DNA from 3 places in the Paenibacillus sp. FSL K6-2441 genome. Region 3 is predicted to be linked to each of the others. Evidence: predicted binding sites of a transcription regulator. Region 3 holds the regulator's gene; each other region holds the start of a gene.
What was found. Region 3 encodes Rex, which represses fermentation and respiration genes when NADH is low (regulators of the CRP and FNR family bind a similar motif). Its sites were predicted from a motif close to TTGTGAAATATTTCACAA; they were not measured.

Region 1: a site for Rex is predicted at 8,450-8,467, ahead of pflB (formate C-acetyltransferase). Genes of this name have one in related genera too.
Region 2: a site for Rex is predicted at 2,902-2,919, ahead of NSQ80_RS19655 (formate/nitrite transporter family protein). Genes of this name have one in related genera too.

What each region holds. Positions count from the first base shown of each region.
Region 1 covers NZ_CP150174.1:2,804,850-2,815,824, reverse strand. The annotation lists gene NSQ80_RS12930 (Gfo/Idh/MocA family oxidoreductase) at 1-938, shown strand, start outside; gene NSQ80_RS12925 (sugar phosphate isomerase/epimerase) at 958-1,926, shown strand; gene NSQ80_RS12920 (helix-turn-helix domain-containing protein) at 2,096-2,413, shown strand; gene NSQ80_RS12915 (FAD-dependent oxidoreductase) at 2,477-3,043, shown strand; gene NSQ80_RS12910 (hypothetical protein) at 3,217-3,930, shown strand; partial or broken gene NSQ80_RS12905 (nitrite transporter NirC) at 4,197-4,369, shown strand; gene NSQ80_RS12900 (Crp/Fnr family transcriptional regulator) at 4,519-5,235, opposite strand; gene adhE (bifunctional acetaldehyde-CoA/alcohol dehydrogenase) at 5,672-8,287, shown strand; gene pflB (formate C-acetyltransferase) at 8,537-10,804, shown strand; gene pflA (pyruvate formate-lyase-activating protein) at 10,920-10,975, shown strand, end outside.
Region 2 covers NZ_CP150174.1:4,259,438-4,270,412, reverse strand. The annotation lists gene NSQ80_RS19670 (ABC transporter ATP-binding protein) at 1-2, shown strand, start outside; gene NSQ80_RS19665 (hypothetical protein) at 17-820, shown strand; gene NSQ80_RS19660 (FAD-dependent oxidoreductase) at 1,256-2,617, shown strand; gene NSQ80_RS19655 (formate/nitrite transporter family protein) at 3,032-3,865, shown strand; gene NSQ80_RS19650 (molybdopterin oxidoreductase family protein) at 4,457-6,526, shown strand; gene NSQ80_RS19645 (MFS transporter) at 6,683-7,906, shown strand; gene NSQ80_RS19640 (GNAT family N-acetyltransferase) at 7,928-8,419, shown strand; gene NSQ80_RS19635 (glutamine--tRNA ligase/YqeY domain fusion protein) at 8,535-10,304, shown strand; gene NSQ80_RS19630 (LacI family DNA-binding transcriptional regulator) at 10,377-10,975, opposite strand, start outside.
Region 3 covers NZ_CP150174.1:2,619,002-2,629,976, reverse strand. The annotation lists gene NSQ80_RS11955 (biotin--[acetyl-CoA-carboxylase] ligase) at 1-232, shown strand, start outside; gene panB (3-methyl-2-oxobutanoate hydroxymethyltransferase) at 541-1,419, shown strand; gene panC (pantoate--beta-alanine ligase) at 1,416-2,318, shown strand; gene panD (aspartate 1-decarboxylase) at 2,318-2,701, shown strand; gene NSQ80_RS11935 (hypothetical protein) at 3,122-3,751, shown strand; gene dinG (ATP-dependent DNA helicase DinG) at 3,948-6,803, shown strand; gene NSQ80_RS11925 (redox-sensing transcriptional repressor Rex) at 6,844-7,488, shown strand; gene NSQ80_RS11920 (amidohydrolase) at 7,485-8,783, shown strand; gene NSQ80_RS11915 (DUF5590 domain-containing protein) at 8,844-9,329, shown strand; gene NSQ80_RS11910 (hypothetical protein) at 9,585-10,118, shown strand; gene NSQ80_RS11905 (AAA family ATPase) at 10,111-10,975, shown strand, end outside.

The DNA of each region.
Region 1 (10,975 bases), 190 kb from region 3:
AATACGGCGGGGAGAACGCCAAGGTGTATACCGATTATCGCCAGCTGTTAGAGGAAAGCGATGCTGAAGTTGTGCATGTGTGCACGCCAAACGATTCCCACGCCGAAATTACGATTGATTCGTTGGAATCCGGTCGCCATGTCATGTGTGAGAAGCCGATGGCTAAGACGGCAGAGCAGGCTCGTCAAATGCTGGATGCAGCGAAGCGTACGGGCAAGAAGCTGACAATCGCCTACCAAAACCGGTTCCGCAGCGACAGCTTGTATTTGAAGGAGATTTGCGAAAAAGGTGAGCTCGGCGACATTTATCTTGGCAAGGCGCTGGCGCTTCGTCGCCGGGCAGTGCCGACATGGGGCGTCTTCCTCGACGAGGAGAAGCAAGGCGGCGGTCCGTTGATCGATATCGGGACCCATGCCCTAGACCTGACCTTGTGGCTGATGAACAACTACGAGCCGAAGAGCGTCACCGGTTCCGTCTTCCATAAACTCGGCAGCCGCGAGAATGCAGCAAATGCGTTTGGGCCTTGGAATCCGGAGGAATTTAAAGTGGAGGACTCTGCATTTGGCTTCATTACGATGAAGAACGGCGCGACGATCATTCTTGAATCGAGCTGGGCGCTGAACATCGTGGATATCGGCGAAGCGAAGACGCTGCTGTGCGGGACGGAAGGCGGCGCGGACATGACCAACGGCCTGCGCATCAACGGCGAGAAAATGAGTCGCCTGTATGAAACGAAGATTGATTTGGGTTCGGGCGGCGTTGCCTTCTTTGAGGGCAAACAGGAAACCGAGGCAACGCGTGAAGCAAGAGCTTGGGTGCAGGCGATTCTCGAGGATAAGGAACCGCTGGTGAAGCCGGAGCAAGCGCTGGTCGTCACGGAAATTTTGGAAGCGATTTACGAGTCGGCGAGAACAGGTAAGACCGTTTATTTTGATTAATCACGGGAGGGGACCGGGAATGAAATTAGGCGTATTTCTCGTATTGTTCGGAGGGCTCCCGTTGGAGCAGGCGTTGGATAAGGCAGCCGCCCAGGGGTTAAAAGCCGTAGAGATCGGGACTGGCGGTTATCCTGGCAACGCGCATTGTAATCCCGATGTACTGCTGGAGAATAAACAAGCGCGGGAGGAGTTCAAGCGGGCGGTGGAATCGCGCGGATTAACGATCAGTGCGCTGAGCTGCCACGGAAATCCTCTGCATCCGCAAAAGGCGGTGGCGCAAGAGTTCCATGACGCCTTCGTCAAGACCGTCCAATTGGCTGAACTGCTGGAGGTGCCGGTTGTTAATACGTTTTCCGGCTGTCCCGGTGATCATGAGGATGCGAGATACCCGAATTGGCCGGTCGCACCGTGGCCGAACGATTACCAGGAAATCCTCGATTGGCAGTGGAACAATAAGGTGATTCCGTACTGGTCGGAAATGGGCCGTTATGCCGCAGAGCATCATGTGAAAATCGGTTTGGAGCTGCACGGCGGTTTCTCCGTGCATACGCCGGCCACGCTGCTTCGCCTGCGCGAAGCGGCCGGGGAAGCTATCGGCGCCAATTTGGACCCGAGCCATATGTGGTGGCAGGGGATTGATCCGGTGCAGGCGATTTCGATCCTTGGCCGGGCTGGTGCGATTCACCATTTCCACGCCAAGGACACGACGATTGATCCGGTGAACGTGAACCGTTACGGACTTACGGATATGCAGCCTTATACCATGATGCAGGACCGGGCTTGGCAGTTCCGTACGGTTGGTTATGGCCATGATTTGAAAACCTGGGCGGACATCATCAGCGCCCTTCGCTTGTACGGCTACGACTATGTCGTCAGCATCGAGCATGAAGACGGCCTGATGTCGATCGACGAAGGGTTTACGAAGGCGGTACGCAACCTTCAGCAGGTGCTGGTGGAGGATTCTGCCGCCGAAATGTGGTGGGTATAAGTTACAACCAACGTAATATACTATATTAGCGGCCGCCGCCTGGGCGGTCGTTTTTTTAAATGATCGGTCATCCCCCTTACTTTCCTTCGATAAATATGCTATTATGATATATACTAACAAATTGTAAGCTTTCAGCCTTTAGGTCGGCGATGATAACGAGGTGAATTTTATGGATGAGCATTCCCAGGCGATGTGTCCGCGGTTTGAATCGGCATTTTCGTTTTTAGGCAAACGTTGGAACGGTCTGATCATCAAAACGCTGATGAGCGGTCCCAAGCGATTTAAGGATATTTCCAATCAGATTCCTTCCATGAGCGATAAAATGTTATCCGAGCGGATGAAGGATCTGGAATGTGAAGGAATCCTGGTTCGCCATGTCTATCCCGAGACGCCGGTTCGGATTGAATATGAATTAACGGAGAAAGGCCGGGCGCTTCGTCCCGTTATGGAACAAGTGCAGTCCTGGGCGGAAGAGTGGATTAAGTAAACAACAAACATGCCGTTACCGGCGAGCGGGCGGCATGGAATATAATAGAAAGTAGGTGTACGTGTGGCTGATGTAATTGTTATTGGAGCAGGACCTGCAGGAGCCAGTGCAGCACTTTTCTTGGCGAAGGCCGGTAAAGAAACGCTCGTTCTGGACAGCAACACCAGCATGACCAAGCGGGCATGGATCGAGAATCATTACGGTGCGAAGGACATTTCCGGACCCGATTTGCTGAAGATCGGCCGGGAGCAAGCGGAGAAATTCGGCGCGAAGTTCATTGAAGAGAAAGTAACTGACATCGATACGAACGGTGGTTCAACGGTTACGGTGAAGACCGAATCCGGCCGCAGTTATGAAGCGTCTCATATCATATTGGCCACCGGCGCGTTAACCGACCTTGCAAGCGCTATCGGCTTGGAGTTGAAGGAAGGCCGCGAACCTCGAATTAAGACGGTGATTGCTACGGATGGCCAAGGCCGTACGAGCATTCCGCGCGTATGGGCAGCGGGAACAGTTACCGGGGTAAGCGTGCATACGATCATTACCGCCGGCGACGGCGCGAAGGTAGCGATTGAGCTGATCAGCGAAATGAACGGCGAACGCTACGTTGATCACGACGTACTTAAGTAAGACATCTGAACATACGACAGGCCTCCTATTTACGGGAGGTCTTTTATTTTTGCAAAATCAGGGGATGCCCGAAATTTGAGAACCTGCGCCTTGTCCGGTATGCTTAGGATGAAGGAATAGGATCATGCCGAAGTTGGGACAATGATGTGGAGAAAGGCAGGGCGGCTATGTACATGAGATGGCGATGGTTCGTTGGATGTATGGCAGGACTGGCTATAATCATAATCGCGTCGGCGTGCGCCCGCGGCCAAATTACCGAACAACCGGCACCGGTGGAAACACAGGAAACCGAAGTAGAACATCCCCACGACATTACATTAACGATCGACGGAGGCACCTTTATCCCTGATGTGACGCGCAACCTGCATTTTGATTATATCGACGGGCTAACGGTACGTCATGCCTTGGCGAGCAGCGGGATCGTCAAATTTACAGAGGATCGGTCGGCCATTCAATCGGTTGGGGAAGTGTCGCTGGATTCGGCATTGGAATGGGGAACCCGGCTGAATGATAAGGAACTCGCCCCTACGAACTGGGATCAGGAGCTGCAAATGGGCGACAAGCTGTTGGTATACGTCAAGACGGTGGACAGCTATGAAGCGATCCCTCCGCTGGCGTCTTTGCTGTTGATTATCGACGGGGGCAGCCAGAAGCAATATTTTGTTCATAAATACAGCGATAATACCACCGTTCGAGACCTCTTGAAGCGCAGCGGAATGGTTCAGTTTAACCCCAACCATAAATCGATCATCTCCGTCGGCGGCTATACGTCCCAGCAGGACGAGCAGTGGGTCCTGAAGGTGAATGGGAAGAAGCTGCTGGATAATGGGCTGGACATGAAATTAAAGCCGCAGGACTACGTGGAGATTACCTTGATGACGCGTTAGAAGTACGATTAGCTTAGGGAATCCGCAATTCTGGTGATGATCCGGGAGAGCGGATTTTTTTTCAATAGAAAATTGAAAAAAGTTATGACAGAAGTATGTTAAAATTTTTAATGTGAATGTAATCACAAAGTCCTCGGTTGCCGAAACGGTCTGCGTGTCCCGTACGATAAAGTGCTGATTGCTACCGGCTCCAACTCGCTGATCTTGCCGATTTGGCGGCGGCCAAATCGCCGTATCAGACTATGCTGATGGGGATGTCCTTCGGACTCGCCCTGACGCTGCTCAGCTTGTCGTTGCTGCTGCCAAAACATCCGGATACGGTGACGTTCGCCGGCTGGCTGCACAACATGGTGCCGGTCACGCTGGGCAATATGGTGGGCGGCGCGGTTTTCGTCGGCATGGCTTTTGGTTCATTTCGCCCGTGCGCAAGAAAGTATAGATGCAAATTATCCCCCAACCTCAATGGGTAGCGAAGAGGATTGGGGGATTTTTTTTTCACGTTAATAGAAAGCAAAAAAACCGCCCTGCACTCAAGGGACGGTTCAAATCGCTAGAACTAACGCCGAATATGGGGGGAGTACTAGGCGGTTAAATGCGGCAGATTTCGTTCGGGCACAGCTCGCAGTGGCAAATATCTTGCAGCATGACCAGATCTTTGATCACGATCATCCCGTTCTCATAGTCCAGCGCATCCTTCTTGCGCAGGTCGCTCAGCATCCGGTTGACGCTTTCGCGCGTTGCCCCGATCATGTTGGACAAGTCAGTATGGGTGATCTTCTTATTGATCAGAATGGCGTCTCCGTGCGGCTCACCGTACGTATTGCTCAAGCGAATCAAGGTCGAGCACAAAGCGCCCGGTTTGCCGTACATCATCAGATCGCGGAATTTGGTTTGCGTCAAACGGTGATGGATGCCCATCCATTTCATGAAATCGATGGCGAAATCGCAATGCTGACAGATCATGATTTCCAGGTCCTTCTGCTCGATAATGCCGATTTCACAGTCTTCGATGACTTCGGCGGTAAAGCTATGCTTCGAGCTGAAGAACGGATCGGCTTGCCCAACCATATCGCCGACACCATACATGTAGAGGATCAATTCTTTGCCCTCATCCGTCGATTTCGTCAACTTCACACGGCCGCGCTTGATGTAGAACAGTTTATCGGAATAGTCACCTTCCCAGAACAAATGTGTCCCCTCGGGATAAGATTTGTCTTTCATCGTAACGAGAAGGCGATTGAAGTTTTGCTCTGAAAAACAGCTCGTATTGCCGCGGGGCAGGGTGGCATTCACAATTTCACTCATCATCGATTTCCCCTTTGTGCTCCAAATTTTTCTGAAAATTTTAAATTAATTATAACCCGTTTTTTTTAGTTTTTGGGGGCTGTAAAGCCCGAAAAAGTGAACATTGTGAGAAATTTCACTATGTCGAACAGTACGTTCTCACTAAAAACGGTGCAAAATAATAAACTGGCGATCGGTAAGTATTTAAAGGTGATACTATGTACACAATGTAAAGTATATATGAAAAACTTATCGTGACAAGTGAAAACTTTCAACTTTTTTAAAGTATGTGAAAAATTTCACTATACAAAATCAAAAGCCTGTGCTATGATCAAGACATAAAGAGAAGCGCACAAGCTTCATAAGGATTCGCTTGCAAGTGAATTTTTTCACAAATAAGATTTAGGACCACCATCTGCAAGCAATCCCTAAATCAAAATTTAGGAGGATGAGAGAGATGGCTGTTAAAAACGAAGTAGCTGCTAAAGCTCAGCCAACCGCGCAAGAGTATATTCAAACGTTGATCGACAAAGCCAAGAAAGCTTCCGAAGCATTCATGAGCATGGATCAGGAGCAGATCGATAAGATCGTGCAAGCGATGGCTTTGGCTGGGCTCGACAAGCATATGCATCTGGCGAAAATGGCGATCGAGGAAACGGGACGCGGCGTATACGAAGATAAAATCATCAAGAACATGTTTGCAACCGAGTATATCTGGAACAGCATTAAGTACCAAAAAACAGTAGGCGTCATCGAAGACAATCCTTACGAGAGCTTCCAAAAAATCGCCGAGCCGGTTGGGATCATCATGGGGATTACCCCGGTCACGAACCCAACGTCGACCACCATCTTTAAATCTCTGATCGCCATCAAAACTCGCAACCCGATCATCTTCGGCTTCCATCCATCCGCGCAAGCCTGCAGCACGGAAGCCGCTAAAATATTGCTTGAAGCCGCTGTTAAACACGGGGCACCTGCGGACTGTATCCAATGGATCGAAAATCCATCCATGGACCGCACGAACGCGCTGATGAATCACCCGGATGTCGCTTGCATTCTGGCTACCGGCGGTTCCGCGATGGTTAAAGCAGCTTATAGCTGCGGTAAGCCGGCCCTCGGCGTAGGCCCTGGTAACGTTCCTTGCTTCATTGAGAAGAGCGCCGATCTGGATCAAGCGGTCAACGACCTGATCCTGTCCAAAACGTTTGACAACGGTATGATTTGCGCATCCGAACAAGCGGTGATTATCGAAGAACCGATCTTCGACCAAGTGAAGAAGAAAATGATCGCCAACGGCTGCTATTTTGTAAATAAAGAAGAAGCTGCCAAGCTGACCGCAGGAGCCATCAACGCGGAGAAATGTGCGGTGAACCCTGCGATCGTTGGTCAATCGGCCGTAAAAATCGCGGAAATGTGCGGCATCGACGTCCCGGCCGGAACGAAAATTCTCGTTGCCGAGATCGAAGGCGTTGGTCCGAAATTCCCATTGTCCGCAGAGAAGTTGAGTCCTGTACTTGCTTGCTACAAAGTGAAGAATGCAGAGGAAGGCATTAAACGTGCGCTGGAAGTTGTGCAATTCGGCGGCATGGGTCACTCCTCGGTAATCCACTCGAACAATGAGGAAGTGATTCAACAATTCTCCGATCGGATGCCAACTTGCCGGATCCTGGTGAACCAACCTTCTTCGCAAGGCGGTATCGGCGACATCTACAACACAAACCTGCCGTCGCTGACGCTGGGCTGCGGATCGTACGGACGCAACTCGACTTCGTCGAACGTCACGGCCGTGAATCTGATCAACGTGAAAAGGGTGAATCATCGTACCGTGAACATGCAATGGTTTAAAGTGCCTAGCAAAATTTACTTCGAGAAAAACTCGACGCAATACTTGGCGAAGATGCCGGACATCTCCCGCGTCATGATCGTTACTGACCCGATGATGGTGAAGCTCGGCTACGTGGAAAGAGTCGAACATTTCCTGCGTCAACGCCAAACGCCGGTAGCCATCGAAGTGTTCTCGGACGTTGAACCGGATCCATCGACCACGACCGTACAACGCGGTACTGAGCTGATGGCGAAGTTCCAACCGGACTGCATTATCGCCCTGGGCGGCGGTTCGCCGATGGACGCGGCGAAAGGCATGTGGCTGTTCTATGAATATCCGGATACCGACTTCCACAATCTGAAGCAAAAATTCATGGATATCCGCAAACGGATCTACAAATATCCGCGTCTTGGCCAAAAAGCGAAATTCGTGGCCATTCCAACGACATCGGGTACCGGTTCCGAAGTTACCTCGTTCTCGGTTATTACCGATAAAATCAACGGCAACACGAAATACCCGTTGGCGGATTACGAGCTGACGCCGGACGTTGCGATCATTGACCCTGAGTTCGTCTACAGCTTGCCGAAAGTGGCTGTTGCAGATACCGGTATGGACGTACTGACGCATGCGATCGAAGCTTACGTCTCGGTCATGGCTAACGACTACACGGACGGTCTGGCGATCAAAGCGATCCAGCTGGTATTCCAATACCTGGAGAAATCGGCGCTGACCGGCGACAAGCTGGCCCGCGAGAAAATGCACAATGCTTCGACGCTCGCAGGGATGGCGTTCGCCAACGCATTCCTTGGCATCAACCACAGCTTGGCGCATAAATGGGGCGGTCAATACGGTACGGCCCATGGACGTACCAATGCGATTCTGATGCCGCACGTCATCCGCTACAATGCGAAGAAACCAACGAAATTCGCGGCATGGCCGAAATACAGAAACTTCGTTGCCGATGAACGTTATGCGGAAATCGCCCGCATTCTGGGTCTGCCGGCTCGCACGACGGAAGAAGGCGTGAAGAGCTTGATCAAAGCGGTGCGCGATCTGAACAAGAAGCTGGGCATTCCGGAATCGTTCCAAGCGCTTGGCTTCGATGCGAAGGATTTCGAATCGCGCGTCGATTACCTGGCGGACCGTGCCTTCGAAGACCAATGTACGACTGCGAATCCGAAGCTGCCGCTGGTCAGCGAGCTGGCTGAGATTTATCGCGACGCCTTCTATGGAAGATTTGAAGAATAAGTGAACAGGCGTGTAAAAATGGTGACAAATATCACTTATTGTGATATTTGTCACAATCTTTTTGGATAGGAAGAGCTATGATTACAATATAAATGATCCCTCAGAAGTTTGTTAACGGAGTGGAACCCGGTCCTTCGGGGCCGGGCACCATAATTGTCTAAGTTGTGAAAAGTATCACAAATTTTAGGGATCATGAGGCGCGGGATAGACCTTCAACCGCGACCACATATAAAAATGGAGGGAATCAAGATGTCGGTGATCGAAAGAGAAGTAACAGAAACCAAGGCGCAAAACGCATGGAGAGGCTTCAAACCTGGGAAATGGATGAAGGAAGTGGATACGCGCGATTTTATCCAATCAAACGTGAATCCTTATGAAGGTAATGAGTCCTTCTTGAAAGGCGCTTCGGCGAACACGAAAGCGTTGTGGGATATCGTATCGCAGCTGTCCGTGAAAGAACGGGAAGCCGGCGGGGTCCTGGATGTAGACGTGAACACGCCATCCACGATCACTTCCCATGCTCCTGGATATTTGGATAAAGAGAAGGAACAAATCGTAGGCGTTCAGGGCTCAGCCCCTTTCCAACGCACGATCCATCCATTCGGCGGGATCAACATGGTCATCAATGCGTGCAAAGCTTATGGCTTTGATCTGCCAGCTGAGATCGTAAATCTGTTTACAACGATTCGCAAAACCCATAACCAAGGGGTATTTGATGCTTATACATCGGAAATGAGAGCCGCCCGTAAGGCTGGGATCATCACAGGTCTTCCTGACGCATACGGCCGCGGTCGGATCATCGGGGACTACCGCCGCGTTGCCCTGTACGGCGTAGACTTCTTGATCAAGCAAAAACAACAAGAATTGAAATCTCTTGAAGTAGATGTCATCGATGAAGATGTGATCCGGCTTCGGGAAGAAATTTCTGAACAAATTCGCGCTTTAGGCGAATTGAAACAGCTCGGCGAAATGTACGGATTCGACATTTCCAGACCGGCGAACAATGCGAAGGAAGCTTTCCAATGGTTGTACTTCGGTTATCTGGCAGCGGTCAAAGAACAAGACGGTGCGGCAATGTCCCTCGGACGCGTATCTTCGTTCCTCGATATTTACATCGAACGCGATCTGGCCGAAGGAACATTAACCGAAGAAGCAGCTCAAGAATTGGTTGACCATTTCGTCATGAAGCTGCGGATCGTGAAATTCCTGAGAACGCCAGAGTACAACGAACTGTTCAGCGGCGACCCAACTTGGGTAACGGAATCGATCGGCGGGATGTCCGTAAACGGCAAGACGCTCGTAACCAAGAACAGCTTCCGCTTCCTGCATACGCTGTACAACCTGGGGCCGGCTCCAGAACCAAACCTGACCGTGCTCTGGTCGGAGCAACTGCCTGACGCCTTCAAGAAATACTGCGCGAAGGTATCGATCGAGACGAGCTCGATTCAATATGAAAACGACGATCTGATGCGTCCGATTTACGGTGACGATTACGGTATCGCATGCTGCGTCTCCGCGATGAGAATCGGGAAACAAATGCAGTTCTTCGGCGCTCGCGCAAACTTGGCGAAAGCTCTGCTGTATGCGATCAACGGCGGTAAGGATGAAAAATCCGGCGTCCAAGTTGGTCCGGAATATCCGGCCATCACTTCGGAATACCTCGACTATGACGAAGTGAAGAAACGCTTTATCCCGATGATGGAATGGCTGGCTAAGCTGTACGTGAACACCTTGAACGTGATCCACTACATGCACGATAAATACTGCTACGAACGGATCGAGATGGCGCTGCACGACCGCGACATTCTCCGCACGATGGCTTGCGGTATCGCCGGCTTGTCCGTAGCGGCTGACTCGCTCAGTGCGATCAAATATGCCAAAGTGAAACCGATCCGCAACGAAAACGGCATTGCCGTAGACTTCGAAATCGAAGGCGAGTTCCCTTGCTACGGGAACAACGACGACCGCGTTGACCAAATTGCGGTAGAGCTGGTTGAAACGTTTATGGGCATGATCCGCAAGCATAAAACGTACCGCAACTCGCTGCCAACCCAATCGGTATTGACAATTACGTCGAACGTTGTATATGGTAAGAAAACAGGCAGCACGCCGGACGGACGTAAAGCCGGCGAACCGTTCGCACCAGGGGCGAACCCGATGCACGGCCGCGACAAGAAAGGGGCGTTAGCTTCCCTGAGCTCGGTAGCGAAGCTGCCATATGAGCACAGCTTGGACGGCATCTCGAATACGTTCTCGATCGTGCCGAAGGCCTTGGGTAAAGACACGGAAACCCGGAAATCGAACCTCGTATCGATGATGGACGGGTACTTCGGCAGCAAAGCGCATCACTTGAACGTAAACGTCTTTGACCGCGAACAACTGCTGGACGCAATGGAACATCCGGAAAACTATCCGCAATTAACAATCCGTGTATCGGGTTATGCGGTGAACTTCATCAAGTTGACCCGTGAACAACAACTAGATGTCATCAACCGGACCTTCCACGGCAAAATGTAATAACCTGCTGACGGGCAGCAACAATTGAAGCTGAACGATAAAATGGGGAGTTGGGCTTGGATCGCCTTTCTCCTCATTCCTTTATCGGAGGCGAATTAGGGAAAGGGTGACGAAGATGCTTAAAGGTCGCATACATTCGTTAGAAACGTTCGGAACCGTAGATGGACCGGG
Region 2 (10,975 bases), 1.6 Mb from region 3:
AGTGGGGGAACCAAAGATGAACATCAATTATCAGCTGCTGGAGCAGCAATTGGCGATTGTAACAGAGCAGCGGACGGATGCCTTTTTCACGATGCCCGCTGAGATGCTGTTGGATCGCGGGCAGCTGGTGGCTTTTTTGGAAATCTACCAGGAGAAAATTAAGGGGCTTGATCTTCAAGTATCCGCAACCTATTTCGCTACGAGCTGGCGGGTGGTGTGTGCAGCGCTGCACTACATGGGGTCGGTGGCCTCGGGCAAGCTGCATTTTTCGCTCGAAAATCTCACCCTGCAACTCGTGATGGTCAACGGATTCCCTTGGGTTTATTTTGTGCTGAACGATAAGGCTGAACAGCCTTGGCCAACCGGTGACCGTCTGTCCTGGCAGACCCGCGAGCTGACCCGTTTTTATGGCGAAGTGCTGCGACCAGTCATGGAAAATATTGCTGCAGTCTCGAAGCTGCCGGTTGCGCAGCTGTGGGGCCAGCTGCCGTTAGGCGTGCAATATTACGTCCATGCCATCGCCGGGCGTCTGGAGGAGGAAACCTTGCGTTCTCGGCTTCTGGAGGAGTACGAGTTCGTGAAGGAGCTGCCAGCCGAGGTATTTGGCCTAAAGCGCAATCCGTATCGGATCAAGGAAGTGTTGCTGGATGATCCTTATCGGCCAGGCGAGAAATCGCCGATGAAACCAACTTGTTGCTTAGCCTATCGGACGGACACCGGCCATGGCTACTGTTACGGATGTCCCAAGCTCACCAAGCCGGAGCGGGAGGCCAAATACGCCGAGATCCGTCAGCAGCTTGCTGCGGCTCAAGCGCAATAAAGAGACGGCTATCGCAGGGGTAAGGATGCGCGCGGTTGTTGGTTTCTACATACGCAATATGAATAACGAGCACTTGGCGATCCTGAAGAGGCTTCAGGAGTTGTCTAAGTGCTTTTCTTTTTTCCGATCCCTCAACCTTCCAGCTTAATATCCCAAATCGAAGGGAAGTCTGATAAGGGTTCCCCAATTCTGAACCAAAGGGATAATCGTGCAAAGAGGCGCGCGAGAAGGAGCCATAGGGGCCTTTCGGATATTTTAAATTGAGAAATTTTACTTTCTTTTCCCTCTTGCAATGTGAAAAAAGTCACACTATAATAAGAACCATGAAGTGAAATATTTCACAACAACTCGAGTTTTATAAGTGACGATTTTCACAAGTTAAGAAATTAGCTATACACAATCAAACAGGTATTGATTATGGAGGAGGAAGAAATCATGAAAGTAGCAGTTATCGGATGTACCCATGCAGGCACGGTGGCGATCGTTAATACGGCCAAACTTTACCCGGATGCGGAAATTACCGTATATGAACGGAACGACAATATCTCGTTCTTGTCGTGCGGCATCGCTCTTTATGTCGGAGGGATGGTTAAGGATCCTCAGGGGCTGTTCTATTCCTCGCCGCAGCAATTGGCTGAGCTGGGTGTAAATACAAAGATGCGGCACGAAGTCGTATCGGTAGATACGGATGCGAAAGTCCTTCAAGCCCGGAACCTGGAGACGGGCGAAGTGTTTGAAGATCGCTTCGACAAGCTGATTGTCACGACGGGGTCGTGGCCGATCGTACCGAAATTTGAGGGCAGTGATCTGGAGAATATTTTGCTTTCGAAGAACTATAACCACTCCAACACCATCATCGAAAAAGCGCAGCAAGCCAAACATATCGTTGTTGTCGGCGCAGGCTACATCGGCGTGGAGCTGGTTGAAGCGTTCCAGCTTAATGGGAAGCAAGTTACGTTGATCGATGCGGAGGACCGTATTTTGAGCAAATACCTCGATCCGGAGTACACGGACAAGATCGAACAATCGCTCCGCGAACACGGCATCGAGCTGGCTTTAGGCCAAAAGGTCACGCGCTTTGAAGGCGAGAACGGCAAAGTAACGAAAGTCATCACCGATAAAGGCACATACGCTGCAGACCTGGTGATCATGTGCATCGGGTTCCGTCCTAACACGGAGCTGTTAAAAGGTCAGGTCGACATGCTGGACAACGGCGCGATCATTGTGGACGAATATATGCGCACCTCGAAGCCGGATGTGTATGCGGCAGGCGACAGCTGCGCCGTCTTCTATAACCCGACAGGCAAGCATGCCTATATCCCGCTGGCAACCAACGCCGTTCGCATGGGGACGTTGGTAGCGCGAAATTTGGTTGCGCCAACCGTGAAGTATATGGGTACCCAAGGCACTTCGGGGATTAAAATTTACGAGGATAACATCGCCGGGACCGGATTAACTTTAGCAGCGGCCAAGGACGCCGGTTTGGATGCAGAAGCGGTACTCATCACCGACAACTACCGACCGGAATTTATGCCAACCCATGAGCCGGTCATGCTGAAGGTGGTCTATGAGAAAAATACTCGCCGGATCCTGGGTGCACAAATCATGTCGAAGGTGGATCTGACTCAGTCGATCAACACGATTTCGGTATGCATCCAAAACGGAATGAAAATGGAAGAGCTCGCTTTCGTTGATTTCTTCTTCCAACCTCATTACAACAAGCCGTGGAATTTCTTGAACAGCGCAGGCTTAGAGGTGCTGCCGGAAGTTCCGAAGCGGGAAACTGTTCACGCCTAAGAAAAAAATATCAGCGAGTTCATTCGTGCGGGAGAATTCAAAGCGCTGGAGCCGAAGGAAGCCGCAAGAGCCATCTTTCTGGCGTTCCTGCACTTTCATCATCCTGCGCACTTCCGCCAATGGACGAATGAACGGATTGATGCAGATTTCGATGCCGTATGGCAGTTAATATTGGACGGGATCGCCGCACCATCCAAGTAAATGCACGGTTAACGTGTAGGTTAAAGACCCTTTCCGGGATTGCTCCGGAAGGGGTCTTTTGTGTTCATGATGCAACACCGACTTTGTGAAAACGTTAACGTGATCTATGTTATTTTTTCGAGGTAGACTCGCACGCTACAATAAACACGTCTTAATAACGACGAATGACCTGTGAAGTGTCGTTTAGAAGTGACATATAAAGGAGACAGGATCATGGCTTATTCAAAACCTGCGCAAATTGCCGAAGTATCCGTGGAATATGGCGTCAAAAAAGCACATTATCCGCTGCTTACCGTATTGATTCTTGGTTTTTTGGGCGGGGCGTTTATCGCGCTTGGCTTCCTTCTTGATATTCGCGTGATCAGCAGCGCTCCGGCGGAATGGGGCAGTATCGCCAATTTCATTGGGGCTGCGGTTTTCCCGATCGGGCTGATCCTCGTGCTGCTGGCGGGCGGTGAGCTGTTGACCGGCAATATGATGGCTGTGCCGTTAGCACGGATGGCGGGGCGGATTTCCACTGGTGACGTGTGCAAAAATCTCGTCCTCATCACTTTGAGCAATTTCGTTGGCGCTTTGTTCGTTGCTTATTTTTTCGGGCATGTGGTTGGCTTAACAGCCAGCGGACCTTATCTTGAGAAGCTGGTCGATATGGCCGGTCATAAGCTGGACGACAGCTTCCTGCAAGCGTTTGTGTCCGGGATCGGCTGCAACTGGCTGGTTGCTTTGGCGGTTTGGCTGTCTTATGGTGCAGACAATATGAGCGGTAAAATCTTGGGCATCTGGTTCCCAACGATGGCCTTTGTCGCGATCGGCTTCCAGCACGTTGTTGCGAATATGTTCCTGATTCCCGCAGCGATCTTTGAAGGGTATTACTCCTGGGGCGAATACTTGGGTAACTTTGTGCCGGTATGGCTGGGGAATTTGACCGGCGGGGCCATCTTCGTGGCTTCGGCGTATTGGACTGCTTTTCTGAAGGATAAAGGGTCCAAAGACGCACAGGTTACTGAGTTGGCTACGTCATCTGTAGCGGCGAGAGAACACGGATAAACCGGTTTGGTTGGGCTGGGCTGGGTTTGCTGTCTGCCGGAGCGCTTTTTACACCATTATCCCGATGAATCAGAAAGAATTTGTAAGGATAAAAGTGAGCCTCGACTAGCAGCAAACCAGCTAACCAGCAAACCAGCCGATCAGCTATGGGCTAGAAAGTTACCCTCATCATCCTTCATATCTTTATTAACCTCATTAACTCTCATCAACCGCCCCTTCCTTCGAATCTCTACCTCCCGAAAAGATACCTGAAGAAAGCGGATACCTGATCAAAATGGATACCGACCTAAGATGGATATCTAATCAAATACGGATATCTGAACGAAAGGGATACTTGTAAAGATGGATTATTAATCAAAGTTATACACCTGAACGAAGGGGATAATCGTGTAAAGAGGTGTGCGGAACACCCCCACACTCCGGCATCGGCCCCCGGCCCTGCCAACCTGCCATCCGGCCATCCGTCATCTTGACCGTCCTACCACCTCGCCATTTCGCATCCCACCATCCCGCCATAAGGAAATTCCCGCCTTGGGGTTTACTCCGGGGACGTTTATTCTTACAATAGGCTACAGACAGGAGGGGTGGAGCATGATCCATGAACCTAACGGGGTGTTTCCTGCGGTTTGTCCGCTGGATTGTCCCGATACGTGCAGCTTGCTGCTTCATAAAGAGAATGGAAAAATCGTCAAGGTGACCGGCAACCCCGATCACCCGATTACGCAAGGCGCGATCTGCAACAAGGTCCGCAATATGGCGGAGCGGGTCTACCATCCCGAACGGGTGCTGTATCCCCTGAAACGCGTTGGACGCAAGGGGGAAGGGAAGTTTGAACGCATCACCTGGGATGAAGCGATCCAAGAGATCGCGGATCGTTATAAGGGATTGATCCGGGAGTATGGGTCGGAGTCGATCCTGCCGTACAGTTTTTACGGCAATATGGGGATCTTGAGCGTCGATGGGATGGACCGGCGGTTCTTCAACCGTTTGGGCGCGACGCAGCTGCAACAAGGCATATGCAATTCCGCGGGCACTGCGGGATGGAGATATACGATGGGATTCGGCGGCGGGACGAGCCCGGAAGAGACGGTCAAGGCCAAGCTGATCATCGTGTGGGGTGGCAACCTCGTTAGCACCAACATGCACCAGATTGCCCTGATCGAAAAAGCCCGCAAACAGGGAGCACAGCTCGTCGTCATCGACGTGCACCGCAACCGGACAGGACAGCGGGCCGACTGGTTTATCCCGCTTTATCCGGGCACGGACGCAGCGTTGGCGCTTGGGATGATGCACGTGCTGTTCGAACGTGGCCTGGTGAACGAAGCGTTCTTGGAACGCTATACGGTTGGCCATGCCGAGCTGCGTGAGCACGTGAAGCAGTACACGCCGGAGCGTGTGGCGGCGATCACCGGCGTACCGGCCGAGTCGATCGTGAAGCTGGCCGTTCTGTATGGCGAAACTTCGCCCGCCTACATTCATATCGGCAACGGCCTGCAGCATCACGACAATGGCGGGATGACGGTCCGCACGATCAGCTGCCTGCCGGCGTTAACCGGCCAGTGGCTCGTGCCGGGGGGCGGCGCCTACAAATCCAACGGCGCTTACAGCAAGATGAACGCGACCGCGCTCGAGCGCCCCGATCTGCGGCCCAACCCGGGCGCGCGTACGGTCAGCATGAACCAGCTCGGTGACGTCTTGTTGACGCTTGATCCGCCGATCCGCGCCTTGTATGTCTACTGCGCCAATCCGGCGGTTGTAGCCCCGGATACAGGGAAGGTGGAGCAAGGTCTTCTACGGGAGGACCTGTTCACCGTGGTGCATGATCTCTTTTTGACGGACACGACCAAATACGCGGATATTGTGTTGCCGGCGACGTCCTCTTTTGAAAATACGGACTTGTACGGTTCTTACTGGCATCATTATATCCAGCTTCAAGAGCCAGTGATCGCTCCTCGGGGCGAAAGCAAAAGCAACGTCGAAACGTTTAAGCTGTTGGCGGCCGCGATGGGGTTTGACGACGATGCGTTCCGCGACACGGAAGAGGATATGATCCGGCAGGCTTTGGATTTCAAACATAATCCGTATCTGGAAGGCGTGACGCTGGAGAAGCTGAAGGAGCAGCGGTTCGTGAAGCTGAACATGGAACCGCAGCGAACCTGGCTCGACCATCTGCCGACCCCGTCGCGGAAGATCGAGCTGTATTCCGCCACGCTGGAGCGGGCAGGACTACCGCCGTTACCAACGTATGTGCCGCTGGTGGAAGGCTATGACGGTGAGCGCCGTCCCGGCAAGGACACGCCGTATCCGCTGATGTTTATCTCCCCGCCAAACCAAAGCTTCCTCAACTCAACGTTTGGGAATGTGGAGAAGTTAAAGGCGCTGGAGAAAGGTCCGGTGTTGCAAATTCATCCGGACGATGCCGCTGCGCGCGGGATTGCGGATGGGGACGAAGTGACGGTGTGGAATGACCGCGGCAGCTACGACGTTACGGCGTCCGTCACCGACAAGATGCTGCCGGGCACGGTGGTCAGCCAAGGGTTATGGTGGCAGCAGGAGGACGGGAAGCGTACGCGCGCGAACGCCTTAACCCCAGACCGGTTGGCTGATATGGGCGGCGGAGCGGTATTCTTTTCCACCGTGGTGGATGTTAAGCGCCGATAGATATGTACTTGCCTGAGTTGCGCTTTTAGGCGATACTATTATAATCTGGGCGTTGTACAAGCAAAATTTGCCGAACCATCTGATTTGATCGTGGGGGGCCCTGGTGGCCCTCCTTTTTTGTATATATGTAACTGTTGCAGCAGAGGGGGAATAACGATGAGATGGCTGCAGTCTTATCCGCGGGAAGTCAAGGTGTTTTTAATCGCAAGCTTGATCAGCTCGGCCGGCGGTTCGTTGATGTGGCCTTTGGTCACGATGTTCGTGTTTAAAGTGCTGGGGCGGACAGTGACAGATGCCGGTCTGGTTATCCTCGTCATGTCCGTCGGCGGGATTGCAGGTCAGCTGCTGGGCGGAGCGCTGTACCATCGTTTAGGCGTCAAGCGCTTGATCGTTGGCGGTCTTGCTTTGACGGCACTATTCCTGATGCTGCTGCCCTACGGAAGCGGGAATTGGCATTTGTTTATGCTGCTGATGCTGCTGGTTGGTTTTTTTAATGCCACGACGATGCCGGCCATCCAAGCGTTTATCGGCTTTCGTTTTGCCGAGCAGCGCGGGGAACTGTTTAATGTCATTTACGTCGCCAACAATATTGGTGTGGCTTTGGGGACGGCGATCAGCGGGTTTTTGGCACAGATATCGTATGACCTCAGTTTTATTTTGAATGGACTCACATCGGCGGGGTTTGCCTTGTTTTTTTGGTTTTATTTGAACAAAGTTCAAAAAACTCAAGGCGAGCTGCAAGTGCAGAAGCGCAAAAAAACGGTGGAAGGACAAAGCGTCTGGACGCTGATACGCTGGTATCCTGTTTACCTGTTTATGGGCGTGGGGTCGTTTTTTCTCTGGCTCGGGAACTGTATTTGGAACAACGGCGTATCGCCGTATATCATCTCCCAAGGCATGCCGGAGTGGAATTATAGTATTCTCTGGACGCTGAACGGTTTATTGATTTTTGTGGGGCAACCTTTTACTTTATGGATAAAGCGGACCTTTGCCGGTTCCCCGCAAGCCCAAATGACGGCGAGTGCCATATTCTACATGCTGGGTTACGCTACAATCTTAAGCTTTCATACGTACCCGAGCATGGTTGCGGCAATGGTGCTCACCACCTTCGGCGAAATGCTGATCTCTCCGGCGATTCCGTCGTTTATCTCTGACCGGACAGGGAAGGCGGCGCCGTTTTACCTCGGTTTGGTTGGCGGGATGGGAGCGGCTGGCCGCGTTGCTGGACCTTATGCGATGGGCATGCTGTTTGACTGGAACGGACTTACGCCGGTCGCTTGGCTGGCAGTGGGCATTGCGGCGCTATCGGTGGTATCCTTCTTGGTGCATGCCGCTGTGAACCGGGAGAGTGGACCGCAGCTGTCGGGTTTGGCTGAGTGAGTAGTAGAAAGGATGAAGTTCATGAATCACCGTGAAATCTGGACGCGTCTATCGGAAATGCGTGATGCGGCCGCTTTAATAGAAATTGACAAGATCACCTGGGATTATAACAACACGCCAGCGGAAAAAATGGAATGGGAGTCGAGGGAGCAGTATTTGCAGAGCTGCCCGCCGGGAAGCCAGATCGTGGCTGGGATTGGCGAGGAGATCTGCGGCTATATCGGCTTTAAGCCGGCGACCCCGCTGCCCAGCAACCAACATGTGCTTGAGATCAACATCGCGATTCACCCGAAGTACCAACGGCAGGGCATAGGGCGGGTGCTGATGGATGCCTTAGTGAAGTTGGCGGCCGAGCGGGGCGTGCGTAAGTTGTCGCTGCGCGTGCTCGCCAGCAATCCAGGGGCCATCGCTTTTTACAAAAGCTGCGGGTTTGTGGAACAGGGCCGGCTTGTTGAAGAATTTTTGATTAACGGAACGTATGTTGACGATATATTAATGTGGAGAAAGGTTTAGCCGATGAAGTCCCGATTCAAGCGCGGCGCGTGAAGCGTCCGTTAGTACTTAAGGCATTGAACTATTCGGAAGATATCGGTATATTTAGAAGAAGAAAATTCGGGGAAGAACTCGAATGGAAAGGTTGATACCCGTGGAAAACAACTTCACCCCTCCCAATTTTATTAAAAACATCATTTCGGAAGATTTGAAATCCGGCAAGGTGAAAACCGTAGTTACGCGGTTCCCGCCGGAACCAAACGGTTACCTACATATCGGACACGCCAAAGCGATCTGGATCAACTTCGCGTTGGCGGACGAGTTCGGCGGACGGACACACCTGCGGTTTGACGACACCAACCCGGTTAAAGAAGATGTAGAGTACGTCAACTCGATTAAGGAAGACGTAAAATGGCTGGGCTTCGAGTGGGAAGAGCTGCATTTTGCGTCGGATTATTTTGAAGAGATGTATAATCGTGCCGTGCTGCTGATCAAGAAAGGCAAAGCTTACGTTGATGATCTCAGTGCGGACCAAATTCGCGAGATGCGCGGAACGCTCACCGAGCCGGGGAAAAACAGCCCATATCGCGACCGATCGGTTGAGGAAAACCTTGACCTGTTCGAACGGATGCGGAACGGTGAGTTTAAGGATGGGGAAAAGGTGCTGCGTGCGAAAATCGATATGGCGTCGCCGAACATCAACCTGCGTGACCCTGTCATTTACCGGATCGTGCATGCAACCCATCATAACACCGGCGACAAATGGTGTATTTATCCGATGTACACGTTTGCTCATCCGTTGGAGGATGCGATCGAGGGCATAACCCATTCCTTATGCTCGACCGAGTTTGAGGATCAACGCCCGTTCTATGATTGGACGATCGCCGAAACGGAAATGCCGCACGTGTCCCGTCAATACGAATTTGGCCGGTTGAATTTGACGCAAACGGTGACCAGCAAGCGGAAGCTGAAAAAGCTGGTGGATGAAGGCATCGTTGACGGTTGGGACGATCCGCGGATGCCGACGATTTCCGGTCTGCGCCGCCGCGGCTATACACCGGAAGCGATCAAAGCGTTCGTCTACGAAACCGGGATTTCCAAAAATTTCGGGAACGTGGATCCGAAAATGCTGGAGCATTTTATCCGCGAGGATTTGAAATTGAAAGCTCCGCGGACGATGGCGGTGCTGGACCCGCTGAAGGTTGTAATCACCAACTATCCGGAAGGACAAATCGAATGGCTGGATGCGGAGAACAATCCTGAAAATCCGGACATGGGCAGCCGTAAAATTCCGTTCTCGCGGGAGATATACATCGAACGGGACGACTTCATGGAGAATCCGCCGAGCAAATATTTCCGTTTGTTCCCGGGCAACGAAGTCCGTCTGAAAAATGCTTACTTCGTGAAATGCAACGATGTGATCAAGGATGCGGACGGCAATGTGGTGGAGATCCACTGCACGTATGATCCGGAAACGAAGAGCGGCACCGGCTTCACCGGCCGTAAAGTGAAAGGCACCATCCACTGGGTGGAGGCTACTCAAGCGGTACCTGCCGAATTCCGGTTGTACGAGCCGCTGATCCTGGAAGAGGAAGCGGAGAAGACGGCAGACGTGGCGTTGGAGGAAACGGTGGAGGGCCTGGTTGATGAGGAGCTGCGCGATGCTGCGGAACCGGCCGCTGAAGCTGCCGAGGAGAAATCGTTCCTCGATCTCATCAACCCGAACTCGCTGACGATTGCTCACGGATTCGTAGAGCCTAACATGAAGGATGCCAAGCCGCAGGATAAATTCCAATTCTTCCGGCACGGGTATTTTAACGTGGATACGAAATATTCGAAGCCGGGTCAACCGGTGTTTAACCGTATCGTGTCGCTGAAAAGCTCGTTCCAATTGCCGAAGGCCTAAGCCATTAACGGCGGCAGAACCCTGCGTACAAAAAGGAGCCTTGCAGATCTCTGCTGGCTCCTTTTTTCTGTTTCACACCGAGCTTCGCTCGATAAACTGAAAGCTAAGCTCCTCCGAGACGGGTTGGCCTTCGCCGCCAGAAATTTGCGCGTGGACGATGGAAAACGCCCGTTCTCCGATCTCCGACAACCGGTTATCAATCGTCGTAATCCCAAGCAAGCTGGAGATCGGCTGGTTATCGAAGCCGATGACGGCGAAATCGCCCGGCACCTCGATCCCGCGAAGGCGTGCGGAGAGGATAAACCCCGCGGCGACTTGGTCACCTGTGATGAGCAAGGCGTCCGGGCGCTCGTTCATCGCGAGCAGCCGGTCCACCAGCGCCGCGCCATCCTCCCAATCGAGGTAGCCGTCCAGCACCCAATCCTCCCGGGCTTGCCCGCCCAAGGCCGCCAGGGTATCAGTGTAAGCCTTCAGACGGCTGCGACTGCTGGGGCTGTTACGGCGGTAGATTGTAAACGCGATGCGGCGTTTCCCTTTTTCCCAGAGATAACGGATCGCGGTTTGAAAGCTGGCATAGTGATCGATATACACCGAGGAGAGGTTGCGGCCGCTCACCCGCTCGCATAACGCGATCGGACCGTAGTCGGCAAAGACTTCGATATCGCGGAGGG
Region 3 (10,975 bases):
CAAGGAGCTGGAGCAGCTTTACGAGCTTTATATCCAGGAAGGTTTTGCACCGATCGGCCACTTGTGGGAGGCGCTGTCGGTCACGTTGGGCCGAGAGATCACCGTGCATACGCCAAACGGGGTGCTCCAAGGCACAGCAACCGGATTGGATTCGAGCGGCGCATTATTCCTTTTGGATCAGAATGGCAAACATTTCACGATATTCTCTGGAGAAGTACAACTTGGCGGATGAAAAAAATAACGTAATTTGTTATACTGAGCACAGGAGGCGGTATCGGCATCGTTCTGAACTGCACTCCGGTTGCTTGTCGGAGGTATGAATGTGGTGAAAGTTCAAACCGTCGGCCGACTTTTTGAACGACCACAAATCAAGTTGCGTTGGATTCTGCTCTGAGCCGAAAGAGGACCGAGACAGAAGAACGAGGATATAACTCACTCTTCTTTGGACTTCGGACCTTTTTAGTGCCAAACTAAAAGGTTTTTTTGTTGTGCGCGTTTTTGGAGGACTCGCACAAAGTCAAACCGAAGGAGATGGATCAAATGGCAGGGAAACAAGCTTTAAACATTGTGAAAATGAAAAAAATGAAGCAAGACGGCATTCCGCTCGCGATGATTACCGCCTACGACTATCCGTCGGCCCAACTGGCCGAGGAAGCGGGTGCGGATTTGCTGCTCGTCGGAGACTCGCTGGGCAACGTTGTTCTCGGGTATGATTCGACGATCCCCGTAACATTGGACGATATGGTATACCATGCCCGTTCCGTTGCGCGCGGGGCGCAGCATACCTTCATCGTGGTTGACATGCCGTTTATGACATATCACGGAAGTATTGACGAAACGTTGCGGAACGTCCGCCGTTTGATGCAAGAAGGTCGTGCCCATGCCGTCAAAATGGAAGGCGGTGCGGAGATCGCTCCCGCCGTCCAAGCCATCGTGCAAGCCGGGGTGCCGGTGCTGGGGCACATCGGATTGACGCCTCAATCTGTTAACCAGATCGGCGGTTACCGGGTGCAGGGCAAAGACGCTGCTGATGCGAAGCGGCTCATGGAGGATGCCAAGGCGTTGGAACGCGCCGGTGCCTTTGGTATTGTGCTGGAGCTGGTAACGGAAGAAGTGGCAACGGCGATCTCCCGCGAGTTGAGTATTCCGACCATCGGCATTGGCGCGGGACGCGGCTGCGACGGTCAAGTGCTGGTGTACCATGACGTGTTGAAATATACGGCGGATTACCGGGATAAACGGTTTGTGAAAACCTACGCCGATATTGGCGCGCAGATCCGCCAAGGGATTTTAGAATACGTTACGGATGTCAAAAACCGCTCGTTCCCGGCAGAAGAGCATGTGTTCCGCGCGGATCAAGGCGTGCAGGAATCACTGGGAACTTTGTATGGCAAAGGAAAGGTGGAAGTCCGGTCATGAAGACCTTTAACAAGATTGTCCCGCTCCGTGAACAGTTGAAGGATGCGCGGTTCACAGCAGCGAAAGAAGGAAAATCAATCAAAGTTGCGCTCGTGCCAACGATGGGATATCTGCACGAGGGGCATGCAAGCTTGTTGCGTAAAGCACGGGCGGAGAACGATCTGGTAGTGCTGAGCATTTTCGTAAACCCGATTCAGTTCGGGCCCAACGAGGATTTTGAGCGCTATCCCCGCGATCCGGAGAAAGACCTGGCCTTGGCCGAGCGTGAGGGCGTGGATTTCGTCTTTTTGCCTAGCGTTGAAGAAATGTATCCCCAACCGACCCGCACCCATATTAAGGTCGCTGGTTTGACGGACGTGCTGTGCGGTGCTTCGCGACCGGGCCATTTCGACGGGGTAACCACCGTTGTCGGTAAGCTGTTTCATATCGTGCAGCCGGACCGCGCTTATTTCGGGCAAAAGGATGCCCAACAGGTGGCGGTAATCACGCGCATGGTAGAGGATTTGAACTTCGATGTCGAAGTCATTCCTTGCCCGATTGTTCGTGAGGCCGATGGACTGGCGCTCAGCTCTCGAAATGTGTACTTGAGTGCGGAAGAACGGCAGGCTGCACTTGTCTTGTCCCGCAGTCTCGAGCGCGCAAGAGCTAAAGCAGAGGGAGAACGTCCGGTGACCGCAGGGGAGCTGCGGGCGGAAATCCGCGACACAATCAGCGCTGAACCGCTGGCGAATATCGATTATGTGGAAATTTCGGATTTTCCGGAATTGTCGCCTTTAGCGGACGATGAATGTGTTGATGCCGCTGGCCGCCAAAAAGGTGTGTTGATCGCCGTTGCCGTGAAATTTGGCACGACGCGGCTGATCGATAACGTCATTTTAACGAAGAAGGTGAACCATTAATGTATAGAACGATGATGAAATCGAAAATTCACCGCGCAACCGTGACGGAAGCTAACCTGAACTATGTGGGCAGCATTACGATCGACGAGGATCTGATGGAGGCTTCCGATCTGCTGGAGAACGAGCAGGTGCAAGTCGTCAACAACAATAACGGCGCCCGCCTGGAAACGTATGTGATTCCGGGACCTCGCGGCAGCGGCGTGATTTGTTTGAACGGTGCGGCGGCACGACTTGTGCAGCCGGGCGACAGTGTCATCATTATTTCTTATGCCCAAATGTCGCCGGAAGAAGTCCGCAGCCATAAACCAACCGTCGTGTTCGTTGACGAAAACAACAAGCCGGTGGATAAGGCGCATCAAGAACTCCATGCCATGATCCGTTAATAAGGTTGTTCAAAAAGCATCTTCGGATCACGAGGAGGCCATGGGGGAAGGGGCTCGGCGTCAGCCGGGCCCTTCGTATGTTTAATTATGATGCGGCCGCGCTACACTATTCATGCCGCCGAATTGTATTCGATTTTTCGCATATAATTGGGCCGTAGTTCGCATTACCCCCAATCTATTCGATTTTTCATATAGAATTTGGGAAATTGCCCGCTCAACCCACAATTTTGTATGAAATTTCGAATACAATGAGCTGTAAATCGCAACAAACGCTGAAATGTATTCGATTTTTCACATCCAATCAGAGAAACGGGCCATCAAAAAGTGTAATTCCTCCCTGCCGGAATGAAATCGTCCCCCGAAACAAAAAATGTACGTAAGGCTCGGACTGATTTCATTTTCGTTAGGGGGATGCGAATGATGTTTCAGCATGTGTTTGCGGAAATGAATGAGATGTTGGACGAAATCACGAGGAAATACCCCTTGGCCGGCCATGCCCAGAAGCAGGAGCTCGCGAAGAAATGGAGCCTGCTTCAGCATATGAGCGACGGCATTATCGAGGAATGGCTGAGCTTTGAGGAGAAAATGGGATATTTACGCCATGCGTTCCGGAGCCTGGAGTCCAGAGAGACCCCCGATCTTCCTGAATTGGATGACCCCGCCTTTGTGAAAGGCCAAGGGTATTACAAGCTGCTGATGTTTCCCCAGGCTTCTGCTCAATTTGAGCAGGTGGTGAAGCAATTTACGGACAGCGTGTTGGCTCGGACTTATCTAGGGATGTGCCATCTGCACCTCGAGCAATTTGACAAAGCCGCCAAGCATTTCTGGATCGTGCTGGAAAAGGCTGCGAACAAGCGGCTGCGTTCCATTATATACAACGCGCTGGGGTGTATCGAGGCGCACAAGGGCGTATTTGAGAAGGCAAAAGAGTACTTCAAGTTGGCTCATCACAGCGATCCGTCCTTGCCCGAGCCGTTGGCCAATTTGGAGGCTTGTGCGAACAGTACAGGTAAACTGCATTACGGTCCCGAGTTGACTTCGCTATTGTAGGATTTATGATTCATTAACTGCAGGTCACGCACTTATTTACGGCATGTTTTTCGAAGCGATGCGAACACCGCTCATGGCGGCGCATCGCTTGTTTTGTTTTGTGATTTTTATTACAGATATGGTTTGTATTAATTTTCAAATTGGCTATCTTCTGTTATGCTGTAAAGAGACTGGAATGAAGGGACAACTAATTGCAATGAAATATGCTGTGCTTGATTTTGAAACGACGGGTAACCAGTCCTCCGATGATATTATTCAAGTGGGACTTGCCATTATAGAGCCGGATCGATCGATTTCTCAGGTGTATCGTTCCTTCGTCAAGCCAGGCGTTCCGATCCCACCGTTTATTACGGGGTTAACGGGCATCACCGATGAGGATGTGAAGGATGCGCCGGAGCTGGACGAAGTGATGATGGAGATGGTTCCACTCCTGAACGACGTCGTGTTGGTTGGGCACAACGTAGCATTTGATTTTAATTATCTGCAGAGCGCCTTGGACAAAACGGGCTACTTGCCGTTCACCGGACGGATCCTGGACACAATGGATTTCTTGAAAATCCTGTTCCCTTCGCTGACTTCTTACCAGCTGGGGATGGTGGCGGCGGAGTTCGAGGTGGAGCATGAGCGTCCGCACCAGGCGGACAGTGACGCGCTGGCGACGGCGCTGATTTTCCTCAAATGCTTGGAGGAATGTGACCGACTGCCGCTGCTGACCTTACAGCGTTTGGCCGATCTGTTTGCAGGTGAGGACAGCGATCTCGGGTGGTTTTTTGATGCCATGGTGCAGGAGAAGGAGCGCGAAGCGCTGCCAAGCGAAGACGGCTTTGTATACTACCGCCAATTCGCCTTGCAGGTTGAAGATTGGCTTGACATTGAAGCGCCAAGGGACAGCACGGAGCGCAATCCGCTGGCGGGCGTGACCTTCGAGCAGTTTATGGAGCAGGTCCGGGAACGATTGCGGGAGCGTTTGCCGCAGTATGAGGAGCGGGAAGCCCAGAACATGATGCTGAATGAGGTCATGCGGGCTTTTGAGGAAGACAAGCATTTGCTTGTTGAAGCTGGAACGGGAACGGGCAAATCCTTAGGATATCTGCTGCCGGCCATTTACCACAGCGTCAAGAACGAAGAGAAGGTCATGGTCAGCACGCACACCATCAACCTGCAGGAGCAGCTTAGGGAGCGCGATGTGCCGTTGTTGACGGAGGTCGTGCCTTTTCCGTTTCGTGCAGCCGTTTTTAAAGGTAGGCAGCATTATTTGTGCTTGCGCAAATTTGAACATAAAATAAATAGAAAAGACTTCTCAACACCTAAAGAAGAGGTGATGACGGCCGCGCAAATGGTCGTATGGCTTACCCAAACGGAAAGCGGCGATGACGAAGAGCTGAATCTCGGCAATCGCGGCGGTGATTTATGGGAGACGGTGGCCAGTGAGTCGGAATCCTGCTTAGGCCGATCCTGTCCTTGGTTCCGCAAATGCTTCTATCATCGCGCAAAACACGAAGCCGGTGTCGCGGACGTGGTCATTACGAACCACTCTAAGCTGTTTACGGACATCCAGGCGGGGCATCAGCTGCTGCCGGGTTACGAGCGGCTGGTTATCGATGAAGCGCATCATTTAGAGGATGTGGCCGGCAAGCATTTGGGGATTCATATGAAGTATTTTACGGTCGTGCATACGCTGACCCGGTTATTTAAAGACAGCAAGACGGGGCAGCTGGCCAACCTTCGCAGCTCGCTTGAAGCGTCGGGCGCGGAGAAAGCCTCAGAATGGTGCTCGGTCATCGACGGAATCTATCCAACGCTGGTGGACGTGAAGGAGAGCTGGGACAAGCTCAGCGAGCTGCTGTTCAGCTTGATGCCTGACCGCAGCGACGCCGCCCCTGGCGATCCCGGGCAATTCGTGTACCGGCTGTTGCCGAATCGAAAACCAAAGGATTGGGAGACGCTGACCGCGCTCGAAAATCAAATTTACGTAGGTCTTGGCGACGTGCTTCGGAAAGGGGAGCGCCTCCTGTCCGAAATCCGAGAAGAGCAGGACGATTATGCAGCGGAGAGCCTGATCACCGATATCAGCGGCTTGTTTAAAGATTTAGCCGGGGAACGGGAAGCGCTGCGCTTCTTCATGAAGTTGGAGAGCGAGGACACCGTCTATTGGATGGAGGCGAACGGGAACTTCCGTAGCCGGTCGCTCCAGATGTATGCGGTGCCGATTGACGTCAGCGCTCAATTGAAGCAATTTTTCTTCGACCGGAAGAAGAGTGTCGTTATGACGTCCGCGACTTTATCGGTGGATAAATCGTTCCAATATATGATCGAGCAGCTTGGCTTGACTGAGGCGGCGGAAGAGGATCGGTTGATCACAGCGATGCTGCCCTCGCCGTTTAACTACCGCGATCAGGCGTTGCTGGTGATCCCGCGCGATTTTCCAAGTGTGAAGGGCAGCGTGGGGGATGACCATTTCATTCATACGCTGGTGCAATCGCTGGCGGATGCCGCGGTGGCGACGCAAGGTCGCATGCTGGTGCTGTTTACATCCTATCGGATGCTCAGGCAGGTGTATGACCCGCTGAAGGAACTGCTCGCAGCGGAGGGAATCACGGTGATCGGGCAAGGGATGGACAGCGGCAGCCGCACCAAGCTGACCCGGCGGTTCCAAGGGAACAGCGCATCGGTGCTGCTCGGGACAAGCAGCTTTTGGGAAGGGGTGGATATTCCTGGCGAGGCGCTGACCAGTTTAGCGATCGTACGCTTGCCGTTCCAGCCGCCAAACCACCCGCTGGTGGAAGCGAAGAGCGAACGCCTGCAGCGGGAGAAGAAGAATCCATTCATGAAACTGTCCGTCCCGCAAGCGGTTATCCGTTTTAAGCAAGGATTCGGACGACTTGTCCGCTCGTCGCATGACCGCGGCATCGTGATCGTTTATGATACCCGGATCCTGGAATCTTATTATGGGAAATATTTCTTATACTCTTTGCCCGGACCGAAGATGGAGCATATGCCATTAACTCAGATGGTTCCGCGCATCTCGGAATGGTTAAATCCCGAAGCCTAAGCCGCTTCATAGATCGCATTGAAGAATAGGGGGAACAAGCATGAAGTCAGATAAAATTTCGGACGCTGTTGTCCGCAGACTGCCGGTTTACCTGCGTTTCTTAAATGAACTCAGCCGACGGGAGGTGCCAACGGTGTCCTCCCAGGAGCTCGGACAGAAGCTGGATCTCAATCCGGCGCAAATCCGTAAGGATTTGGCTTATTTCGGCGATTTTGGACGGAAGGGGATCGGCTACGATGTCGCTTATTTGATTGAAAAAATTCAACAAATTCTCAATCTGGACCAACAGATTAACGTCGCGCTGGTGGGTGCCGGGAATCTAGGGCAAGCCCTTTCGAATTATAATGCGTATTTGAAGGATAATATGAAGATTGTTGCGGTGTTCGACGCTTCACCGGCTAAGATCGGCAAGCAGATCAACAACATCACGATTCAGCCGATCGAAGAGCTGGCGGAAACCGTCCGGGCGAAAAATATCCGCATCGGCATCATCACCGTGCCGGATACGGAGGCGCAACGCGTAGCGGATGAGCTGGTTGCCGCCGGAATCGGTGCGATTCTGAACTTCGCGCCAACGATTCTGAAGGTTCCGCCGGAAGTTCGGATCCATGCGGCTGACTTCACTACTGATTTGCTGAGCTTGGCTTACTACTTGGAAGACGGAAAGGAAACAAGCAACGTATGAGTCGTAAATGGTTAATTAAGAACGGGACGTTTGCCGTCTTAAATGCGGACCGTCCTGTAATTCACGGATATATGCTCGTTGAGGGCGATACGATCAGCTATATTGGCGAAGAGCGCCCGGAAGGCGTGGAAGGCGCCGAAACGTTGGACGGCAAAGGGTTGTTGTTCCTGCCGGGCCTGATCAATACCCATGGCCATGCGGCGATGTCGCTGCTGCGCGGCTATGGGGATGATATGGTGCTGCAAACCTGGCTGCAGGAGAAAATGTGGCCGATGGAAGCCAAATTTACTGCGGCGGATGTGTATGCCGGTACGGCGTTATCTGTGTTGGAAATGCTCAAGGGCGGGACGACGACGTTCCTGGATATGTACGATCACATGGACGAAGTGGCCAAAGTCGTGGAGGAATCGGGTATTCGCGCCGTGTTGATGCGCGGGGCCATCGGGTTGTGCTCCCCGGAAGAGCAAGATCAGAAGCTCAAAGAAGCGATCGCGTTTGCTCAGAACTGGCACGGCAAGGCAGAAGGCCGCATCACCACGATGATGTCGCCGCATGCACCATACACCTGCCCGCCAGCCTTTATCGAGAAATTTGTGCAAGCTGCCCATGATCTCGATTTGCCGATGCACACGCATATGTCGGAGACGCGCGCCGAGGTAGAGCAGAACGTTAACGATTACGGCGTCCGCCCGGTAGAACATTTGCTGAAGCTGGGGATGTTCTCCCGCCCGACCCTGCTTGCCCACGCTGTGCATTTGACGGACGAGGAAATCGACATCTTGGCAGCGCACGGCGTTACCATCTCGCATAACCCAGGCAGTAACCTGAAGCTGGCCAGCGGGGTCGCCCGCATACCAGAACTCCTGAAGAAGGGCGTAGTTGTATCGCTGGGTACCGACGGTCCGGCGAGCAATAATAACCTGGATATGCTGGAGGAGATTCGTTTGGCTGCGCTGATTCATAAAGGCGTATCCGGCGATCCAACGGCGGTTCCGGCGCTGGAAGCTCTGAAAATGGGGACGGAATACGGCGCGAAATCGGTCTTCTTGCAAAATACAGGCAAGCTGGCTGCTGGCATGAAGGCGGATATCATCGCCTTAAATACGGAGCAAGCCCATTTCCTGCCGAGAACGGATTATATCTCCCATACCGTTTATTCCGCTGGCGCCAAAGATGTAGAGCATGTCTGGGTCAACGGTAAGCAGGTAGTCAAGCACGGTGCTTGTCTGACACTGGATGAAGAACGCATCCGCTACGAGGCGCAAGCGGCGTTTGAGGGACTGTTGGCACGATAATGAGCGGCGCGCGGTTTCCTGAAGGAGGCTGCTTGCTTAGGAAGGGAAAGGAAGAGTAGCTTGAGAAAGCGAACGAAATGGATCCTGCTGTCCCTCGTGATTCTGTTGATCGTGCTCCTGGGTCTCCACCGGTTTTATCTATACATTCATGAGGATACGTGGAAAGCCGAAAGAGCCGCTATCCAGCAGGCGAAGCAGGAGACGGATCTCGTCCGGGGCGACAAGGTTTGGAAGTCGGTATGGGATGAAGTTACCTGGGTCGTGCAAGGGGAGGATGCATCCGGCCGCCAAATGATGGTCTGGCTAAGGGAAGGACATGATCCAGAGGTACGCTTGCTGTCCGATGGCAAGTCCGAGAGCCAAATGCGTGAGATCATCAAACAATCGTTGCCGGGTATCCGGGTGGTTCGGCTGCTGCCAGGCATATACAATAACCAATTGGTGTGGCAGCTGTTCTATAAAGAGAAGGACCACCATTATTATCGGTTTTTCAGTTTCACGACCGGCGAAGCTTTGCCGGAAGTGTTCACCCTGCCGAACCGCTGACAGGGGGTCTATGGATCAATCATAAATAAACGGTTTCGTTGTTTAGGCGAAGAGCCTGAATCGCGGAACCGTTTTTATTTTTTGGCTTGAGAAAAAGTAGCATTTCGGGGTAGAACTACTAGCGTTCATTTTTAAATATCTTCACACTTTTCTTCGAAATTTGATATACGATGTGATATACTCATATTTGTAGTTTTGATATACGGGAATATATATCACAGAGTTGATAGTTTATATAGATAAGGGGGGCATCACGTGAAACTGCGTATTGGACCAATTGCTGCAAGCATTGCTATTTCCGCCCTTGTATTATTTGGTGGATGGTTCCTATATCGGCAGTGGGCGATTGAGCGTCCGCTGGAGAATATTGTGAAGAGTGTAGATGGAGTAAATCATGTCGATATGAACGTGAAAGCGGACGAGCTGGAGCTTAAGCTGAATTTAAAGCCGGGGACGGATCTTGGTGCTCTGGTGCGTCAAATTGAGAAGAACGGGGAGAAGCAAATCGGTAGCCGAACTTTGAAGCTGGATATCGAGGATCATTCTTCGCCGGAACTTGACCAGCTGTGGGAAAACGCCATGTTTACCGTTGCTCAGGCTATGGAAAATAAGCAATATACACAAATTACAGCTGCATTGAAACAGATGGAGCAAGAAAACAGCAAGCTGAAAGCTACGGCAGAGATGGATGAGAAGAACGTGTATATCACCTTAACGGACGGACAATACAGCAAATTTATCATTTTGCCGCGTTCGCCGGAACGGATGGGGGTATGGCCAAATGCGTAAATGGATGATTGAAGCCGCGCTTGGCTTTATTCTCGTACTGATCGTGTTTCTGGCAGTGATCGGCGTTAACGTGATTCCGCTCGTTACGGCCATCGTGTTGTTCGGCGCAGTATTTGCAATGCTCAAAATACGCGGCGGCATCACGATTGGAGCTGCCCAGGAACGGAAACGCAAAAAGCGCGGGCCGGCGAAGCTGACCTTCGAGCAGATCGGCGGTCAGGAGAGCGCCAAGCAGGAGCTCCGCGAAGCGCTGGACTTCATGGTGCGCCATGAGGAAATCAGCAAGTTTGGTATCCGGCCGATCAAAGGGATTTTGCTGACCGGGCCTCCCGGAACCGGGAAAACATTGCTGGCCAAAGCGGCGGCGCATTATACGAACGCGGTGTTTGTGGCCGCTTCCGGCAGTGAATTCGTTGAAATGTATGTCGGCGTGGGGGCAAGCCGGATTCGTGATCTGTTTAAGGAAGCCAGAACCCGCGCGGCTAAGGAAAACAAAGAAAACGCGATTATTTTCATTGATGAAATCGAAGTGATCGGCGGTAAGCGGGAAGGCGGACAGCAGCGTGAATACGATCAAACGCTCAACCAGCTGCTTACGGAAATGGACGGCATCTATACGTCCGACACGCCGCGGATCTTGCTGATCGCGGCGACCAACCGCAAGGAGATGCTGGACAGCGCGTTGCTGCGGCCGGGCCGTTTTGACCGGCATATCCAGGTTGATTTGCCAGACAAGAAGGGACGCCGTCATATCCTCGAACTGCATGCAGCCAACAAACCGCTGCGGGAGGACGTTGATTTGGACAAAATCGCCGAAGAATCGTTTGGCTTCTCCGGTGCTCAACTGGAAAGCGTGA